Regions from separate parts of the Phyllobacterium zundukense genome, predicted to be linked through region 3. Evidence: predicted binding sites of a transcription regulator. Region 3 holds the regulator's gene; each other region holds the start of a gene.
What was found. The regulator LexA, encoded in region 3, represses DNA repair genes until DNA is damaged. The targets are predictions, from matches to a motif close to TGTTCNNNNTGTGTTCNG.

Region 1: a site for LexA is predicted at 1,745-1,762, ahead of BLM14_RS13560 (PA0069 family radical SAM protein). Genes of this name have one in related genera too.
Region 2: a site for LexA is predicted at 2,036-2,053, ahead of recA (recombinase RecA). Genes of this name have one in related genera too.

What each region holds. Positions count from the first base shown of each region.
Region 1 is NZ_CP017940.1:2,704,002-2,707,280, reverse strand. It holds gene BLM14_RS13565 (ribonuclease HII) at 1-398, opposite strand, end outside; gene BLM14_RS13560 (PA0069 family radical SAM protein) at 517-1,674, opposite strand; gene BLM14_RS13555 (glycosyltransferase) at 1,782-2,324, shown strand; gene moaB (molybdenum cofactor biosynthesis protein B) at 2,329-2,880, opposite strand; gene BLM14_RS13545 (4-(cytidine 5'-diphospho)-2-C-methyl-D-erythritol kinase) at 2,883-3,279, opposite strand, start outside.
Region 2 is NZ_CP017940.1:1,330,784-1,334,062, reverse strand. It holds gene alaS (alanine--tRNA ligase) at 1-566, opposite strand, end outside; gene recA (recombinase RecA) at 822-1,913, opposite strand; gene BLM14_RS06495 (carbohydrate kinase family protein) at 2,231-3,181, shown strand; gene BLM14_RS06490 (pseudouridine-5'-phosphate glycosidase) at 3,201-3,279, shown strand, end outside.
Region 3 is NZ_CP017940.1:1,696,197-1,699,475, reverse strand. It holds gene BLM14_RS08405 (ABC transporter substrate-binding protein) at 1-80, opposite strand, end outside; gene BLM14_RS08400 (substrate-binding domain-containing protein) at 521-1,552, shown strand; gene lexA (transcriptional repressor LexA) at 1,732-2,451, shown strand; gene BLM14_RS08390 (ComEC/Rec2 family competence protein) at 2,486-3,279, opposite strand, start outside.

The DNA.
Region 1 (3,279 bases), 1.0 Mb from region 3:
TCGCGCCCATCAATCAAGGCGTGACCCGGCAAGATGGAGAGTCCGCATACAGCCCGGCGCATCGCCTCGAGGGCAGCTTTCAAAATATCGGTTGCATCGATGGCGGGCGCCGAAATGCTCGCCACAGCACAGGCTAGCGCTGTATCTGTAATAATATCAAAGAGTTCTTCGCGGCGTTGTGCGGTCAACCGCTTCGAATCGTCGAGCCCGTCCGGGATTTTCTTCGGGTTCAGAATGACCGCTGCAGCCACCACCGGACCCGCCAGCGGCCCGCGCCCGGCCTCATCGATGCCGACGATAAATTCTATTCCACTGCGCATGAGTTTGCGCTCGCTGGCAAAATCCGGTTTGCCAGGTTCGAGGGGAAGAAGCAGAGAATCAGAACGCGATCGAGCCATGTTGCGACGAGACTCGCATTCGTTCTGATTCTCTGCAAGTCCTTAGGTAGCTGATGGGGCGGGGCTACCCAAGGTCACGTCAGGCCGGATGGGGATCTGCCTGACGGATTTCAGAAGGTTAGAACAGCGACAGCTGCTCGTTTCCCGGCGTTGATGAAAACAGATCCGTCCGCAGCCGCCGCTTCGAAAGGTTGATGCCGAGGCGCCTTGCGGCTATCTCGAAACGCCTACCGATCTGCCAGGCATAGGGACCTTCGCCGCGCATGCGTTTGCCCCATTCCGCATCGTAATCCTTGCCGCCACGCATCGACCGCACCAGCGACAGAACATGGCGATAGCGGTCCGGGTAGTTGCGAAGCAGCCACTCCTTGAAGATCGGACTGACTTCGAGCGGCAGGCGGAGAAGCACGTAGCCGGCCTCCAGGGCGCCCATGGCGCGGGCGCTGTCGAGTACGCGTTCGATCTCGTGATCGTTGAGACCGGGAATGACCGGCGCCACCATGACGCTGACCGGAATACCGGCGTTGGAAAGGCTGCGGAGCGCCTGCAGTCGCCGCGTCGGAGTTGACGCGCGTGGCTCCATGGTGCGCGCCAGCTTGCCGTCAAGCGTCGTCACGGACAGAGCAACCTTGGCGAGACCCTTCTCGGCCATGCGCGCAAGAATGTCTTGATCGCGCATCACAAGCGCAGATTTCGTAACGATCCCAACGGGATGCTGGTGTGCTTCCAGCACCTGCAAGATATCGCGCATGATGCGCCATTTCTTCTCGATCGGCTGATAGGGGTCGGTATTGGTGCCGATTGCGATCGTCTTTGCCGTATAACCGGGCCTCGACAATTCCTTGTCCAGCATCTTTGCCGCGTCGGGCTTGGCAAAAAGCTTGGACTCGAAATCCAGTCCGGCAGACAAGCCCATATAGCTATGGGACGGCCGTGCAAAACAATAGATGCACCCATGTTCACAACCGCGATAAGGATTGATCGAACGGTCAAAGCTGATATCGGGTGAGTCATTGCGGGTGATGATCGTGCGTGGTTTCTCGATCTGAACTTCGGTCTTGAACGGCGGCAGATTCTCGATGGTTTCCCAGCCATCGTCGTAGACATGGCGGCTTTCCGCTTCGAAGCGCCCGGTCGGATTCATGCCGGCTCCACGCCCGCGGCGGCGTTCCTGGTCGACCCGAAGTCCGGCTTCCTCGATCAGTGCATTGGCATGTTGTGCGCGGCCTTGCCCGAAGGCGGCCTTGTCCGCTTGCACCACGATGTTCATTTGCATTCTCCTTGCCACCCGAGCGAATCTGGTCGCTCATCACAGCCGCAACATGAATACATTCCTAACAAATCTTGAGAACAAAGCAAGAACAATCTGCGCCAAAAGGAGTGATGGAAATTCGTTTAATAATACTATATTGGCTCCTGATGATCTCCGTCCTGATTGAAACCCAAAATTCGGATGAACTCCTGGCCAGAACGCTCAGCGGTCTGGTGGGCGGCGCCGTCGAGGGCCTGCTGAGCGATGTGATCATCATCGATCATGGCTCCGTTGACCAAACGCACCGGGTCGCGGATCAGGCAGGTTGTATTTTTTTGCAGGACCAGCCTTTGATTGACGGGTTCAGGCGGGCGCGCAGTGACTGGTTCCTGTTTCTCGAACCTGGGGCACGATTGCTTGATGGATGGATCGAACCGGTGGCCGTACATGTGGAGCGCATGCAGGGTCCGGCATGCTTTACGCGGTCGCATACGCATCGCCGGCCGTTTCTCAGCCGCGTTTTCTCACCCGGCAATCCTCTGGCGGATGGACTGCTGATTTCCAAGCGCCAGTCGATGGCGCTGTTCAATCCTGGGAAGAAGGCGGTTGATCTGGCGCGCGGACTTGCAATGAAGCGGCTCAGGGCGGAAATTATCCCCGCAGCACTGAAGTAAGGCCTCAGCTCTTTCCGCTGCGCTTCAGATGCTCGTCGAGGCGCGGCATGATCTCTACGAAATTGCACGGCATGTGCCGGTAATCCAGCTGGTATTGCAGAATATTATCCCAGGCATCCTTGCAGGCGCCGGGCGAGCCCGGAATCACAAAAACGAAAGTCGCATTGACCACGCCGCCCGTCGCCCGTGACTGAATCGTCGATGTACCGATCTTGTCATAGGAAACGCGATGAAAGACCTCGGAAAAGCCGTCCATGCGCTTCTCGAAGATCGGTTCCAGCGCTTCGGGCGTGACATCGCGTCCGGTAAAGCCAGTGCCGCCGGTGGTGATGATCACGTCGATCTGCGGATCCTTCGACCACGAGAGAACGCGATTGCGAATTTTCTCCTGATCATCGGTAACGATGGAGCGTTCTGCCAAGGTGTGGCCAGCGGCAAGAATCCGGTCGGCCAGCGTGCTGCCCGACTTGTCGTCTTCCAGCGTCCTGGTATCGGAAACCGTCAGGACGGCGATCTTGACCGGTACAAACGGGCGTGTCTCATCGAAGCGAGCCAAGATCAGTTTCCTTCCGTGATGCTGTGAGTGGCAACGACGAACCAGTCCGGCTTGCTCTGTTTAAGCGTCGCTGCCGCGGTCTCCGCCTCGCTGTCGCTGTCATAAATCGCAAAGCAGGTGCCGCCCGAGCCGGACATGCGAACCAGCCGCGGAGCCGTGTTTTGCAGCGCTTTCATAGTATCGCCGATTGCTGGTGTCAGCTTTTCAGTTGCCGAAAACAGGTGATTGTCGGTCTCGGCCAGATAGACACAGACATCGTCAACCGAGGATAGGGCAGGCATTGCGGGCAGGGGAGGATTGTCACGTCTTTCCAGCGCTGCGAACACCTGCGGTGTCGAGATTGATACGCCGTTATTGGCGAGAACCATCGGCAAATGTGGAAAGGAGCCCAGGCGCTCG
Region 2 (3,279 bases), 370 kb from region 3:
CCGGGAGGGCCGCCCCAGATGCTTTCGCCATGATCGTAGAAGATCTCCGAGCACGGACCGCACGGGCCGGTATCGCCCATCGCCCAGAAATTGTCGCTGGTCGCGATGCGGATGATGCGATCCTCCGGCAGGCCGGCGATCTTCTTCCAGAACCCCGCAGCCGCATCGTCCGTGTGATAGACGGTGACCGTCAGCTTGTCCTTGGGGAGACCGAACTCCTTGGTGATCAGGTTCCAGGCGAGCGCGATCGCCTCTTCCTTGAAGTAGTCGCCGAAGGAGAAATTTCCCAGCATCTCGAAAAAGGTGTGGTGGCGCGCGGTATAGCCGACATTGTCGAGGTCATTGTGCTTGCCGCCGGCGCGCACGCATTTCTGCGAGGTGGTGGCGCGGTTATAGGGGCGCTGCTCGATGCCGGTAAAAACATTCTTGAACTGGACCATGCCCGCATTGGTGAACATCAGCGTCGGGTCATTGCGCGGAACAAGCGGGCTCGACGCCACGATCTCATGGCCGTTCTTCTTGAAATAGTTCAGAAATGTCGACCGGATCTCGTTGACGCCACTCATGTTTCTTAGCCTCTGACTTCTTTTTATCCAAAGCGGAATTGGCCCCTTCTCACATCGAAGGGGCGGAACGCAACGCTTGTAGCGATGCAGCCGCGCGCTGTCCAGAAAATCCCTAATGCTGTGGTTCGACAAACTCACCACGAGCGATGCTGGTGCTTGGCATTAGCGGAAATCTTTTTCCAAGCAAAAAACCCGCAACCAAAGCATGGCCGCGGGTTCTAAAGTCAAAGACCAGGAAGAGCTTGTCTCGAGAGATCAGCCTTCGGCGGCCTCGGGACCGTCATCCTCGTTGTCATCAGGGCCCTTGTCGAGCATCTGCTCGGAAATGAGACCGGCATTCTGGCGCAATACCACTTCGATCTCGTTGGCGATTTCCGGGTTTTCCTTGAGGAACAGTTTCGCATTGTCACGCCCCTGGCCGAGGCGCTGCGAATTATAGGAGAACCAGGAACCGGATTTTTCCACGATACCGGCCTTGACGCCGAGATCGACCAGCTCGCCGGTCTTGGAAACACCTTCGCCATACATGATGTCGAATTCGACCTGCTTGAAGGGCGGCGCCAGCTTGTTCTTGACGACCTTGACGCGGGTCTGGTTGCCGACAACCTCGTCACGCTCCTTCAGCGAGCCGATACGGCGGATATCGAGGCGGACCGATGCATAGAACTTCAGCGCATTGCCGCCTGTCGTGGTTTCGGGCGAGCCGAACATCACGCCGATCTTCATGCGGATCTGGTTGATGAAGATGACCATGCAGTTGGAGCGGGAAATCGACGCGGTCAGTTTGCGCAGCGCCTGGCTCATCAGACGCGCCTGCAGGCCCGGCAGGCTGTCGCCCATCTCGCCTTCGATTTCCGCACGCGGTGTCAGGGCGGCAACCGAGTCGACGACCAGAACATCGATAGCACCCGAACGCACCAGCGTATCGGTGATCTCCAGCGCCTGCTCGCCGGTATCCGGCTGCGAAATCAGCAGGTTTTCCAGGTCGACGCCCAGCTTGCGGGCATAGACAGGATCGAGCGCATGTTCGGCATCGACAAAGGCGCAAATGCCGCCCTTTTTCTGTGCCTCGGCAATGGTGTGCAGGGCGAGCGTCGTCTTGCCCGAGCTTTCCGGCCCGTAAATCTCGACAATGCGGCCTTTCGGCAATCCGCCGACGCCAAGGGCAATATCCAATGACAGCGAGCCGGTCGGAACCGTTTCAATCTCCACCACCTGCTCATTGCGCCCAAGCCGCATGATCGAGCCCTTACCAAAGGCCCTCTCGATCTGGGACAATGCCGCATCCAGCGCTTTCGTTTTATCCACCGAATTACCCTCAACCAACCGCAAAGAATTTTGAGCCATGTTACACTACCCCTGTGTTATCCATGAAGTACGGATGTTCCTGAATCTGAACTTATTTGTATCTGTTTTGTTCTCATTTTGCAACAGATGCATCTTATTGAAAAATAAGCATAACTTAAAAATGTTCCTAGGATGTTCCCGTCGCTGACGCGACCTGCGGCCCACACATTCCTGAAGCGAATCCGCAGCTTGCCGCATAAAGCGACACCGGCGGATTCGAATCGCTCCGATCATTGCGCCCGGCCGTCCGGCGTTCTAGAGAAAGAACGAAGCGAAGACCTCGCAACCTGAAGTTTATCCGGATAAAGCAATCAACCATGACCACAGGTAACAAACCGCTGCTTTTCGCTGTCGGCGGCGCTCATCTCGACCGGCGCGGCCAGAGCAGCGCGCCTTTCGTGCCGGGCGCGTCGAACCCTGGCATCATGCGCGAGGAGCCCGGCGGCGGCGTGTTCAATGCGCTCCGGCTCGTGGTCCAGCGCGGTGTCTCTGCGGAAATCCTGTCGGTGCGCGGCGGCGACAGGATCGGCGATATGATCGGCGCGGCAATCCAGACCGCGGGGATCAAGGATGGCTCGGCCGTATATATGGACCGGGCAACGCCGAGCTATACGGCCATTCTCGACGAGCATGGCGACGTCGTCGCCGGCATTGCCGATATGGAGCTTTATGAGGTGGCGCTGCCAAGGCAGTTGCGCCGGCGCAAGGTCCGCGATTCCATCGCCGTCGCCGATGCCGTCTTTTGCGACGCCAATCTTCCCTCGGATGCGCTGCAGTGGCTGGCTGGCCTTGCCGGCGACCGGCCGCTGTTCGCGCTGGCAATCTCCCCGGCCAAGGTTCCGCGCCTGGCGCCGGTCTTCGGCAATCTCACCTGCCTGTTCATGAACCGGCGCGAGGCGCGGGCACTAACGGGGCTCGGGGCCGAAGCGGCGTTGAAAGAAATATATGCGGCATTGCGTGCCGAAGGCGTTCGCGGCGCGGTCGTCAGCAATGGCGGCGATGCCGCCTTCGCCTTTTCCGGCGACGATGCCTTCTCCATCCTGCCGCCTGCAGTGAACGGCATCGCCGATGTTACCGGTGCGGGCGATGCGCTGGCCGGCGGCACAATTGCGGCGCTGATGCGCGGTACCGCATTTTCTGAAGCCGTGCGCGAAGGCATGGCCGCTTCCATGCTGACCTTGCAGACACACTCCGCAAGTCCGCGCTTTTCACGACAGGAATTCAACAGCACGCTTGCCTGCATCCCGGCTGCAGTCCAGCTCAGCTGAAAGACAGAAGGAAACGACCATGACGACCAAAGCTCTCAACCCGTTCACCGACATCGCCCCTGAGGTACAAAAGGCGCTGGACGCTGGCAGGCCGGTGG
Region 3 (3,279 bases):
ATGGACAGATTGGCGGCGAATGCCCCTGAAGCCAGTAAAGTGGTGGTCAAAAGGGCTGCAATAAATGATTTGGCTTTCATGATTTCCTCCCAAAAATCCCGTGGAATCAGGCCCATCGCAACACGGCGACTACGACCCTGTGGTTTAGAAACTCCTCCTGAAGCGCTTTGGATATCTCATTGGATTCAGAAATTCAAAGCGCTTTGAATAAAAAATGGCAAAGGCATTTCGAACTGTCAAGCAACAATTTCAACCAACAAGGAATGGAGCCGATCTCACGATTAAGCATCGCGGGATAAAATAACGTTGTTTCAATGCGTTATAAGATGATCTTTACGGGGTATTACGCGCATCATGGCACCTGTGGAATGAGGTGGCATTCGCTGACCGCCGCACTTTTGATACTAAAGTTCAAAGCGCTTTGAATTTATGCTATGGTTATGTTTATTATTTGGAGTCATATCTGGCAAAGGCTTTCGTTCCGGAGCCTGCATATGAACGCATTGGTGGATCGCTTGCTATGAAACTCAAGGAACTGGCCGAACAGCTGGGCTTGTCACAGACGACCGTCAGTCGCGCCCTGAACGGCTATCCCGAGGTCAACAAGGCCACTCGTGAGCGTGTTAGCAAGGCAGCGCTGCAATTCGGCTACAGCGCGAATGCTAATGCCCGCCGCCTCGCCATTGGGCGGGTTGGCGCAATCGGCATTCTCATGCCGAACGATCGAAGCGAGCGCTTTGGCCCGCACACGAGCGAATTCTTTTCTGGCTTGGCCGAACGCCTTTCCCAGGACGAAATGGACCTCCTGATGAGTCCGGTCATCAATAATGATGAAATCTCGGCATACAGGCGGCTTATTTCCAGCAAACGGGTGGATGCCATCATCATAACAGGCCCCACCCTCATGGATGAACGGGTTGCCATGCTGATCGAGGAGAAATTCCCTTTCGTCCTGCATGGACGAACAAATATCGAGGCGCCGCATGCTTGGCTCGATATCGACAATGCAGGTGCATTCCGCCAGGCCGCTTCCCACCTGCTTGATCTCGGCCACAAGCATATCGCCATGATAGATGGCCTCAAGGGACATACTTTTTCCGAACACCGCGAACTCGGCTATCGTGAGGCACTTCTGGAACGGGGCATTCCAGTTGATCCGCGTTTCATCGTCCACGAGCGGTTTTCCGACGAGATCGGCTTTCGGGAGGCGCAACGGCTCTTGTCGCTTCCACAGCATCCCACCGCGATCATTGCCGGCTCCATGATGACTGCACTCGGCGTTTTCCGCGCCATCCGGTCGAAGGGTTATGAACTCGGCAAAGAAGTCTCGATCATCGCCCATGACGACGTGTTTCCCTATCTCAATGCCAGCAATATGGTGCCGTCCATGACGACGACGCGCTCGTCGATCCGCTCCGCCGGCACGCGTATCGCCGAAATGCTGGTGCGCGTGCTGGACGGCGAGCCCGTGGAAAACATCCATGAGGTCTGGCCGGTCGAACTGATCCTGCGGCAATCGAGTGGACCACCGGTGATTCCAGGTAAACGCTAAAGCTATTTCCCAGTTTTAATTCGCATTCTTGGCGAATTTGGCCCCAAATGCTGGTATTTGGGTAAAATCACACACTGTTCGCGCAACGTACACCACATATTAAGCCTTGTGGAACACAACTGGAACAGATAGTGTTTGTTCTGGTTTTGTTTTTCCGATTCCCTGCTAAAGGATCGCCGATGCTAACGCGTAAACAACATGAACTTTTGCTCTTCATTCACGAGCGCTTGAAGGAGACGGGCATCCCGCCATCATTCGACGAGATGAAGGATGCATTGGACCTGGCGTCGAAGTCCGGCATACACCGGTTGATCACTGCGCTGGAAGAACGCGGCTTTATTCGTCGGCTAGCAAATCGGGCAAGAGCGCTGGAAGTCCTGCGCCTGCCGGACTCCATTGCGCCCGGTCTCAACGCCCAAAGGAAATTCTCGCCAAGCGTCATCGAGGGCAGTCTTGGACGAAACATCGCTCCTCCCCGGCCTCAGTCGCGCTCGGCGGATGACTCAAGCGCTTCCACCATTGTCAGCATCCCAGTTATGGGCCGCATCGCTGCTGGTGTGCCGATTTCGGCAATCCAGAACCAGACCCATATGATCGGCCTGCCGCCAGACATGATCGGTAGCGGCGAACATTATGCTCTTGAGGTCAAGGGTGACTCGATGATCGACGCCGGGATTTTCGATGGCGATACCGTTGTGATCAAGCGCAGCGATACGGCCAACCCGGGTGAGATCGTTGTAGCTCTGGTTGACGACGAAGAAGCTACACTGAAGCGTTTCCGCCGCAAAGGTGCCTCGATTGCACTTGAAGCAGCGAACCCCGCCTATGAAACCCGCATTTTTGGACCGGACCGCGTTCGAGTTCAAGGTAAACTTGTGGGGTTGATAAGGCGTTATTAAAGGCGGCGTCCACTTGCTCTTTCGAGCGTAATTGTTATTTCACGATGGTCTTCGCGCGGTCGCTGGATTTGTATTCATCAAGGTCGCGGGCAGCGCGTGAATGTGTCCGATATGAATTCCATGGCCGATCCGGTGGTCCAACGGCGTAAGCAATGCCGGCGGAGCGGAGCCGCTGAAGGTGAAGAACCTTTGCTTCGGCAACATTCGGCAGCGACGGATCGTCTGTATCCTTCGGCGCTTCCAGAATGATCTCGGCAGTTCCTCGCAGTGCGAGATCGCGCTTGGTAATCACCAGAACATTATCGTCGCTGCAAACCGCCTCTGTGCCTGCAAAAGCCAGAATGACGATATCCCCCTCGGTGCAGGCCGATGACCTTTGGGCAGGGTCATCGGTATAGGCGACTATCAGCCCGCCCTGCTCACGTGCGGTGCAAAGTCTGTCTGCACATTCGAATTGCGTTTCTTCAAGACGTGCACCGGTTTTTACCGGCTTGACCACATCATCTGTCCCATAGCCCTGTTGCCAGTTGTTTAAAGTGAACGCGCTTCCAGATGGCCGATTGATCGCTAATCTATTGTCTGCAGTTCGCAACGCAACCAGCCTTCCATCCTCTGAAATAATGATGCCAGGTTCTTGCGCGGCAATCATGAGTATTGCCGCGGCCAACAACGTGGGCGGGCCGCACAAGCGCAATCGTGTCGATGGCAACAACAACGTCACTAGCCCGAGACTCATAAAGATCAGACAGGCCTGCGGCATCAAACCGAGATTGCCGCTTGGCGAACGTGAGGCAACCATCTTGGCGATGGCAATCACAGCTTCAATAC